Regions from separate parts of the Pandoraea commovens genome, predicted to be linked through region 3. Evidence: predicted binding sites of a transcription regulator. Region 3 holds the regulator's gene; each other region holds the start of a gene.
What was found. The regulator LexA, encoded in region 3, represses DNA repair genes until DNA is damaged. The targets are predictions, from matches to a motif close to ACTGTATNNNNATACAGT.
Positions count from the first base shown of each region.

Region 1: a site for LexA is predicted at 1,211-1,228, ahead of NTU39_RS02075 (ATP-dependent helicase). Genes of this name have one in related genera too.
Region 2: a site for LexA is predicted at 1,734-1,751, ahead of recA (recombinase RecA). Genes of this name have one in related genera too.

Region 1 covers NZ_CP102780.1:374,890-378,167, reverse strand. The annotation lists gene NTU39_RS02075 (ATP-dependent helicase) at 1-1,159, opposite strand, end outside; gene NTU39_RS02070 (DUF72 domain-containing protein) at 1,336-2,277, shown strand; gene NTU39_RS02065 (voltage-gated chloride channel family protein) at 2,274-3,278, opposite strand, start outside.
Region 2 covers NZ_CP102780.1:5,129,841-5,133,118, forward strand. The annotation lists gene recX (recombination regulator RecX) at 1-509, opposite strand, end outside; gene recA (recombinase RecA) at 614-1,678, opposite strand; gene NTU39_RS23105 (response regulator transcription factor) at 1,881-2,570, shown strand; gene NTU39_RS23110 (sensor histidine kinase) at 2,584-3,278, shown strand, end outside.
Region 3 covers NZ_CP102780.1:2,517,490-2,520,767, reverse strand. The annotation lists gene NTU39_RS11740 (FAD-dependent oxidoreductase) at 10-1,512, shown strand; gene lexA (transcriptional repressor LexA) at 1,691-2,344, shown strand; gene NTU39_RS11730 (hypothetical protein) at 2,550-2,972, shown strand; gene NTU39_RS11725 (enoyl-CoA hydratase/isomerase family protein) at 3,094-3,278, opposite strand, start outside.

The DNA of each region.
Region 1 (3,278 bases), 2.1 Mb from region 3:
TGTGACTGCCCGTGCGAAACAGCACCGCCTGTTGCGTGAGTCGCGTACCGGTCTCACGTTGTGCCAGCACCTGATCGGCGACCCAGCGCGCCTGCCCCGATTCGTCGCTCACATTGACGAGTTGCGGCAACCGGTCCGATGGTCGGTCCGTCCACAACGCCTTCGCGTAGCGCTCGTTCGACTCGGCGATCACAGCATTGGACGCATCGAGAATCGGCTGCGTCGACCGGTAGTTCCGCTCCAGCGTCACCACGTGCGCCGGCTCGGCGAACTGGCCCGGGAAATCGAGGATGTTACGGATCGTCGCCGCGCGAAATGCGTAGATCGATTGCGCATCGTCGCCCACGACCGTCAGGCCACGCCCGTCCGGTTTCATCGAGAGAAGAATCTGCGCCTGTAAGCGATTGGTGTCCTGATACTCGTCGACGAGTACATGATCGAAGCGGGCATCGAGCTCGCGCGCCAGTTCCGGTGCGCCCATCGTCTCCGCCCAGTACAGCAGCAGGTCGTCGTAATCGAGCACGTGCTGCGCTTGCTTCGCGTCGACATAACCGCCGAAAAGCTGCTTGAGCTGCGCTTCCCATTGCGCACACCACGGGAAATGCTTCGCAAGCACTTCGGCCAGCGGCGCCTGACTGTTCACCACGCGCGAGTAGATCGACAGACACGTGCCCTTGAGCGGGAAACGTGACTGCGTCGCGGAAAAACCCAGATCGTGCCGCACCAGCCCGAGCAAATCCTCGGCGTCGCTGCGGTCATGGATGGTGAACGCTTCCGACAGCCCGATACGTGGCGCGAAATCGCGCAGCAGCCGTGCGCCGATGGCGTGAAACGTACCCGCCCACGGCAGCGATGGCGGCTGTGTCGACGCCAGCCCCAGCACCTTCTGCAACACGGCCCCCACGCGACGCTCCATTTCGCCAGCGGCACGACGCGAGAAGGTGAGCAGCAGGATGCGATTGGGATCTGCGCCACGCACGATCAGATTCGCGACCCGGTGCGCAAGCGTACTCGTCTTGCCGGACCCCGCCCCGGCAATCACGAGCAACGGGCCGCCGGGCGCGCCATCGTCGCCCACACCGAAGTCGACGGCCTCACGCTGACGGTCGTTGAGTTCGGCCCAAGGATCGCGGGCGGCGGCGGACGGCTGTTCTGACATGCGAGTTGGCGGATGAACGGCGGGAAAACGGGTTAGGTACGCTCAAAGAGTACTGTATATTTATACATTATAACGATGGCTTTTACGCCCATCGAGCTCCTTGCGAAATTCGGACGAATCCTCGCTGACACCCGCGTTGACCACCCACCACACTCATCACCCCGCCTACGGCCCTTATGACAATCCGCACCGGCACGTCGTCCTGGACCGACCCCACGCTCATCGCGTGCGGCCGGTTCTACCCGCCGGGCGTCGATACACCGGCCGCGCGCCTGCGCCACTACGCGTCGACGTTCGATCTGGTCGAGGTCGACAGCAGCTATTACCGGCTGCCCGCCGCCGACGTTGCCTGGCGATGGACGCAGCGCACGCCCTCCGCCTTTCGCTTTCACATCAAAGCGTTTCGCGCCTTTACCGGGCACAGCACGCCTGTCGCCGCGTTGCCGTCCGATATCGCGCGAGCGTTACCGTCACATGAAGCGCAGCACCACCGTGCATCGCCGGAAAGCGCACAAATTGCCGCTACCGACATACCTGCCGAGTTGCGCGACGAGTTGTGGCGACGCTATCTCGAGGCCATCGAGCCGTTGCGCCAAAGCGGGCAACTGACAGCCATCCACTTCCAGTTCTCGCCAAGGGTGCAGAACGACCGCGCCGGACGCGCCCTCGTTTTCGAGACCGCGCGACGGCTGGACGGGGAGCGCCACGCCATCGAATTTCGTCACCGGAGCTGGTTCGATACGCCATCGCGCGAGGCAGCCACGCTCGCCATGCTGCGCGAGACGGGCGCGGCGCACACCATCGTCGACAGCCCCTGCGGATTCGACAACACCGTGCCCGCCGTATGGGCCACGACACGCGACGACCTGTGCGTCGTGCGTCTGCACGGGCGCAATGCTGCCGCGTGGAACCGGCGAGGCATCACGGCGTCGTCGGGCCGCTTCGTCTACGAGTACAGCGCGAGTGAACTGATCGACATCTCGGCGCGCGTCGAACGGATCGCCGCGCTCGCCGACGACACTCATGTGCTCTTCAACACCAATCACGAAGATCAGGGGATGAAAAACGCGTCTGCGTTTGAACGTGCCCTCGCCGAGCTGGCTCGCCTGCGTGCTTAAGGGCGATGCGCATTGTCCGACGATGACGGATTCACCCTGAGCGTCTTGCGCCACGCCGGGAGATCCGCGAGTCGCGTGCCTTCGGGCACTGCACCATGTTTGCTGTGGCCCACACGCTGTGCACGATAGATGCCCGTGTGTCCGGAACACAGATACGCAAGCACGCACGCGATAGCTGCGTAGCCTCCGATCTGCGGACCGAAAATCTCGATCGCCATCAACGTCGACGCAATGGGCGTATTCGCCGCCCCTGCGAATACCGCGACGAAGCCGATGCCCGCGAGCACTGCCGCTGGCAGCATCAGCACATGGGACAACGCATTGCCCATCGTCGCGCCGATATAGAACAGCGGCGTCACCTCGCCGCCTTTGAATCCAGTTCCGAGCGTGATCACCGTGAAGATCGTCTTGCCGAGGAAGTCGTACCACGGCAGCGACGTATGGAAGGCGTCGACGATGGTCGGAATACCAAGGCCGAGATACTGGGGCGTCCCGAGCATCGTGGCCGCTGCTGCCACCAGCACACCGCCCGCGAGGGGACGCAGTGGCGCGTACGCGATACGCCGCTTCATGAAGGCGGACGTGGCGTGCGTCGCCTGTGCGAACGCCATGCCGACCAGTCCGCAAAGCACGCCTGCCGCCGCGGCACTGAAGGCACCGGCGAGCGTGATCGACGGCGCGAATGCCGTCGGCGCAATCGTGTAGACGGTGTGGTGCGCGCCCCACGCGCGGGTCACCGCGTCGCCCACGAGGGCGGCCACGAGGCACGGCAGCAAGGCGTCGTAACGCAATCGGCCGATGGCAAGCACTTCGAGACCGAATATCGCACCCGCGAGCGGCGTACCGAACACCGACGCGAACCCTGCGGCGATCCCCGACATCAGCAACACACGGCGCTGCTCGCCTGACAAGCGGAAGACGTGCGTCAACTGATCGGCGAGCGCGCCGCCCATTTGCACGGCTGTACCTTCGCGTCCCGCTGAGCCACCGAAGAGGTGCGT
Region 2 (3,278 bases), 2.6 Mb from region 3:
ATTTTGCTGATAACGGTACGCGAAAAACCGCGCGCCGCCAGAAAGCGCATCTGCTTGGCACGCGCTTCGGGCGTTGTAGCGATTTCGCCGAACTTCTTTTGCCAGACGGCCCGGGCGCGCGCGAGTTCGGTCTCCCGCAACTGCTCGGAGATCGCAGCGACGGTTTCCGCATCGACCTGATGCTGCTTGAGCTCACCGACGATGCGCGTCGTGCCCATGCGCGAGGCGCGCCGATTCACCACGCTTTCCGCGAATCGTTCGTTCGACAGCCATCGCTCCTGCTCAAGCGCGTCGAGCACGCGATCGAGTGCTTCGGGATCCTCGGCATCCGCGTAAGGCGTGAGCTTGCGACGCAACTCCGCTCGACTGTATTCGCGACGTGCCAGATAGGACAGCGCGCGCCCTTTCAGACTCAGCGTCGGTTTGCGAGATCGCTTGACCGCGACGGCCTCGTCGCCCGGCGGGGGCGGCGGCGCATTCGGATCACGGGGAGGACGTCGATTGATCATGAGCTCATCGTAGCGCTGCTATGCGCAGCAAGAATGCAAAACGGCAGCGCGACGCCGTAGGGCTTCGCGCTGCCGTTCCAACAACTCAGGCGCCAATCAAACGATCAGGCCTCGTCGTCTTCTTCGATCTCGCCGGTTTCATTGATCGCCGTCACACCCAGCGATGCACGTACCTTGTTCTCGATCTCGTGGGCGATTTCCGGATTTTCGCGCAGGAATTCACGCGCGTTGTCCTTGCCCTGACCGATCTTCTCGCCGTTGTAGCTGTACCAGGCGCCGGCCTTCTCGACGATCTTCGCGTTGACGCCCAGATCGATGATTTCGCCTTCGCGCGAGATACCCTGACCGTAGAGGATGTCGAAAATCGCTTCGCGGAACGGCGGCGACACCTTGTTCTTGACGACCTTGACGCGGGTTTCGTTACCGACCACCTCGTCGCCCTTCTTGATCGAACCGATACGGCGGATGTCCAGACGCACCGACGAGTAGAACTTCAGTGCGTTACCGCCCGTCGTCGTTTCCGGGTTACCGAACATGACGCCGATCTTCATACGAATCTGGTTGATGAAGATCACCGTGCAGTTCGTGCGCTTGATCGTGCCGGTCAGCTTACGCAGCGCCTGCGACATCAGACGTGCCTGAAGACCCGGCAGCGAATCGCCCATCTCGCCTTCGATTTCGGCCTTCGGCACGAGTGCCGCAACCGAGTCGATGATGATGAGGTCGATCGAGCCCGAGCGCACCAGCGCATCGGCGATTTCCAGCGCCTGCTCGCCCGTGTCCGGCTGCGAGATCAGCAGTTCCGGCACCGAGACGCCCAGCTTGTTGGCGTAACCGACATCGAGGGCGTGTTCTGCGTCGATAAACGCGCAGGTGCCACCGATCTTCTGCATTTCCGCCACGACTTGCAACGTGAGCGTGGTCTTACCCGACGATTCCGGGCCGTAGATTTCGATCACACGACCGCGCGGCAGGCCACCGACGCCCAGTGCGATGTCCAGACCCAGCGAGCCCGTGGAGACGACCTGGATGTCCGCTTCGACCTCGCCGTCGCCAAGACGCATGATCGAGCCCTTGCCGAATTGCTTCTCGATCTGCGCGAGGGCGGCGGCGAGCGCCTTGCCTTTCTCGGCCGACAGATTGGCAGACCCTTTCTTGCTTTCTTCCATGAATCGTCCTTTGATATGATGAGCGAGACGGCTCGAGTGAGGCGTGACTGCCGGTACTGTATAAAAAACCAGTGCCCTTTGCAAGTGCCTGTTGTCCGAAAGCGCCGAAACGACAAAAAAAGCCGCGAACCACGCGCCGCAACATCACAGGAGACACACCCGTGCCGTCAGGCATTGGTGCCTACACAAGCCTATCACGCCCATGCGAATTCTCATCGCAGAGGATGACAGCATTCTGGCCGACGCCCTGACCCGCTCGCTGCGTCAGGGGGGCTACGCCGTCGATCACGTCAAAACGGGGCTCGAAGCCGATTCCGCGCTGTCCGCCCAGACGTTCGACCTGCTGATTCTCGACCTTGGTCTGCCCCGTCTTCCCGGTCACGAAGTCTTGCGCCGTCTGCGCGCCCGCAATTCCCACCTGCCCGTTCTGATCCTGACCGCGTCCGACAGCGTCGACGCCCGCGTGAAGGGCCTCGATCTCGGCGCCGACGACTATATGGCCAAGCCGTTCGCCCTCGCCGAACTCGAAGCGCGCGTGCGGGCGCTCACCCGGCGCGGCGCAGGCGGCGGCTCGACGGTGATCCGCCACGGGCCGCTGAGCTTCGATCAGGTCGGTCGCACCGCTTATATCAACGAGCAGATGCTCGATCTGTCCGCGCGCGAACTCGAATTGCTCGAAGTGCTGCTGCTGCGCACCGGACGGCTCGTCTCCAAGGAACAGCTCGTCGACCATCTTTGCGGATGGGGCGAAGAGGTCAGCAACAACGCCATCGAGGTGTACATGCACCGGCTGCGCAAGAAGATCGAGCCCAGCGGTGTACGCATCGCCACGATCCGCGGGCTGGGATATTGTCTGGAGAAGCCGGCAGCGGCCCCCGCCAACGCGGCATGATCGGGCTCGTCCGATGCGTCTGAGCTTTCGCCACCCCCATCGCGCCGCGCCTGCGTCGTCGGACACCGCGTCCCACGCCGATCCGGACGACCTGCGCCACCCACCTGCGGACGCCGCCGATCCCTTCGACCCTTACGCCGATCCTTTTGTACGTCCGGGCTTCGGCGCGCCACTGGAGCGTGAGGCCGAGCCGCCGCCGCGCTCGCTCTTCGGCGAGATCCTCGACTGGATGCTCGCGCCGTTGCTGCTGCTCTGGCCGATGAGCATTGCGGTGACGTATCTCGTCGCAAAATCGATTGCCAACGGCCCGTTCGACCGCGCGCTGGAGACCAATACTTACGTACTCGCTCAGCAGGTTCACTCGGATCGCGGCCAGGTCACGCTCACGCTGCCCATGCCCGCGCGCGATCTGCTGCGCGCCGACGCGACCGACAACATCTACTATCAGGTGCTCGGCGCGAAGGGCGAACTCGTGGGCGGCACGGCAGAGCTGCCGCTGCCTCATGAAGACGACCGTCCGCAACCCGGGGTGGTCCAGTTTCGCGACGAAACCGTGGGTGGCAACGACATTCGCGTGGCATTCACTTATGTCGATCTGCCGCGCATGCAGCCGCCGGGCAGCATGGCACTCGTTCAGGTCGCGGAGACGCTCGATAAGCGCAGCCAGTTGGCCAACGAAATCATCAAGGGCGTGATCCTGCCGCAGTT
Region 3 (3,278 bases):
ACGAAGTATATGACAAACTCCATTGATGTTGTAGTGGTCGGTGCCGGTCCCGTCGGGCTGCTCGCCGCCATCGAACTGACGCTCGGCGGGGCACGCGCGCTCGTGCTCGAACGGCTGGCGTCGCCTAGTCAGGCGATGAAGGCGTTGTCGTTCGGGCCGCTCGCGGGCGAAGCGCTGTTGCGTCGTGGCATGCGCACGGCCATCGACGACGCGCAGCAACGCAGCGCACAGGCCATGCAGGCCTTCACCCAACAGACGGGCGCGGATCTTAGTGCCCGTGCTTCGAAGTTTAATGGCCATTTCGCCGGGCTTTCCCTCATTCGGCGCGACGCGCAGGTCGACCCCGACCGGCGGCCCCGTCACGTCGATCAGCCTGCACTGGAAGCCATGCTGGGTGCACGAGCGCAGGCGCTTGGGATTGAGGTGCGTCGCGAGCATGAAGTGACGGGAATCGAGACCTCAGATGACGGTGTCGAGATCTCCTGGGTCTCGCCCGGCGGGCCGGGTCGCGTGCGTGCGGCTTTCCTCATCGGGTGCGACGGCGGGCGCAGCACCGTGCGCAAGTTGTGCGACTTCGCGTTCCCCGGCACCACGCCGACGCTCACCTTTTATCAGGCGACGGCCGACGTCGATCACCCCGAGCGCTTGTTGCCTATCGGATGGAATCGCACCGAGCGGGGGGTGTTTTGCTATGGCCCTGTGCCCGGACGCCTGTTCATGCTCGACTTTTCCGGGCCGCCTGAGGATCGGCAAGCGCCTGTCACGCGCGAAGAGATCGAAGCGGTCCTGCGTCGCACCAGTGGCCAGGAGGTGCGCGTGAATGTGCTGCATGCCGCCAGTCGCTGGGCAGACAACACGCGTCTCGTCGACAGCTACCAGCAGGGACGCGGTTTCCTCGCAGGCGACGCCGCTCACGTTCACTCGCCCTTTGGCGGTCAGGGCTTGAGCCTTGGCCTGCTTGACGCTGCCAACCTTGGCTGGAAACTCGCTGCCGTCATTCGCGGCGATATGCCTGAAAGCTTGCTCGCGACGTACACCGCAGAGCGGCGTCCGGTGGCCGAAGCGGTGCTGGCGAACACGCGCGCGCAAGTCGCGATCTTGCGTCCGGACCCGCAATCGGGCGCAATGCGCGACCTCATCGCCAAACTGATGGACTTCGACGACGTCAACCGCTTCATCGGAGAGATGATGACCGGTGTGTCGACGCGATACGACCTGGTGGCTTCTGAGGTCTCCCATCCTGATATCGGCCGCCTGGCAGGCGACTGGACGCTCTCGGATGGCTCACATCTCTACGATGCGATGCTCGACGGACGCGGGGTGTTGCTCGATGCGACGCAAGGGCAGCAGGCATCGCAGCGGGTAGCCTCTATGACGCCCGGCGTGCGCTGTGTGAAGGTCGGCGACGGCCCCTCGTTCCTGCTGCGCCCCGATGCGTGCATCGCGTGGCGCGGCGATGGAAACAACATCGACGGGCTGGATAGCGCGTTGCGTCGCTGGTTTGTGTCGTAGCGGGGGCATGGGGTGACATCGGATGATGCCGGGCCGATACGAACGCATGAAACCCGAGGAAGTGGCATCGAGACGGGCACGGTGGACGGAAACTTCACGCAGTACATGAAGTTTTCCCTTGCGTTTTTGCAAACACTGTACAAAAATACAGCCACCTGTGCTTCCATACAGTGATGCCATGATCAAACTTACCGCCCGTCAACAGCAGGTCTACGAACTGGTTCAGCAAGCGATCGAGCGCACCGGCTTTCCGCCGACGCGCGCGGAGATTGCCGCAGAACTGGGCTTCTCCTCCGCCAACGCCGCCGAGGAGCACCTGCGGGCACTGGCGCGCAAAGGTGTCATCGAGCTTGCCGCCGGTCAATCGCGTGGCATTCGTCTCAAGCGTCTGGACGACGCGGGCGGCACGCATCAGTTCACGCTGCCGCACATGGGCCTCATGCAGTTGTCGCTGCCGCTCGTCGGCCGCGTCGCTGCGGGTAGCCCGATCCTGGCGCAGGAACATATCGAACGCAACTTCCAGTGCGATCCGAACATGTTTGCGCGTCAGCCCGATTACCTGCTGAAGGTGCGCGGCATGTCGATGCGCGACGCGGGCATTCTCGACGGCGACCTGCTTGCCGTGCAGAAGGCTGCCGACGCACGCGAAGGTCAGATCGTCGTAGCACGCATCGGCGACGACGTGACCGTCAAACGTTTTCACCGCGTGAAGGGTGGCGTCGAACTGATCGCCGAGAACCCCGACTTCGAGAACATCAATGTCGACGAAGGCAGCGGTGATTTCGCGTTGGAAGGGATTGCGGTCGGTCTGATTCGCAACAACGATCTATGAACGATCAATGAGCGGCCGCTGACGGTCTCTCATCGCGAACCGGGGCAGCGCGACACAGCGACTTGCCCCGCTCCCTGAAGATTTGTATTTGATTGCGCCGGGCTGGGTCCGGCGCCCGTGCCCTGCTGCGCCTGCGATTTGTGAGATGAACGCCATTCGCAGCAAGACACGTCCCTCTGACCCGCTTTGAAAGAAGGATCGCATCATGGCTCGACTCTTTGGTTTGCTGCGTACGTCTCTCGGTCAATCGCCGGTTCGCGTGTCATCGCAGACGCGACTTTCTGCGGTGTACGGTCTCTCGGCACTGTCCGGACCGTTCGCTTCGGCACCCGCCATCGCCCGCTCCTACACCGTGCCCAACCGCACTCGCACGACCACGCTGCCGCGCACGATTGCAGCCGCCGTCGCGTCGGCGACCCGCCGGGGCTGCCCCGCCGGAAAAGCCGTGAAAGCGTCGCGCAACGTTCGGGAACAGCAGGCTCGCCGTGAAGCGCATGACACGCAGGAAGGTCACGATGTGCGCGTCTATCGAGACAGGTCGCACATCGTGATGGTCGGCACGTTTGCCGACATCTGCCGCAAACTCGATCAAGCCGTTGGCGAACAGTTCTGCCAGGCGGCGGTTTGATGTTTTGCGCTGGCCTCTCAGCGCGTTAGCGCGTTGCGCGAAGACGGGCTGAAGCCAGCGTAGCGCGCTGGTTCTTGCGGCTTATTCGCTCCGACCGGAGGACGGACTCACTTGCCGTAAGTCACTGCCCCAGCGCAAGCAACGGATTGTCGGCACCGTGACGCTCGCCGTCGAAGAATCGCGCAACGTCTTCCGGCTTTACGGCTTCGATGTTCGCGTGTTGCCAGCGCGGCTTGTGGTCCTTGTCGATCACCATCGCGCGAATGCCCTCGACGCCTTCGGCACCGGTGCGGCCGTCCAGATTGA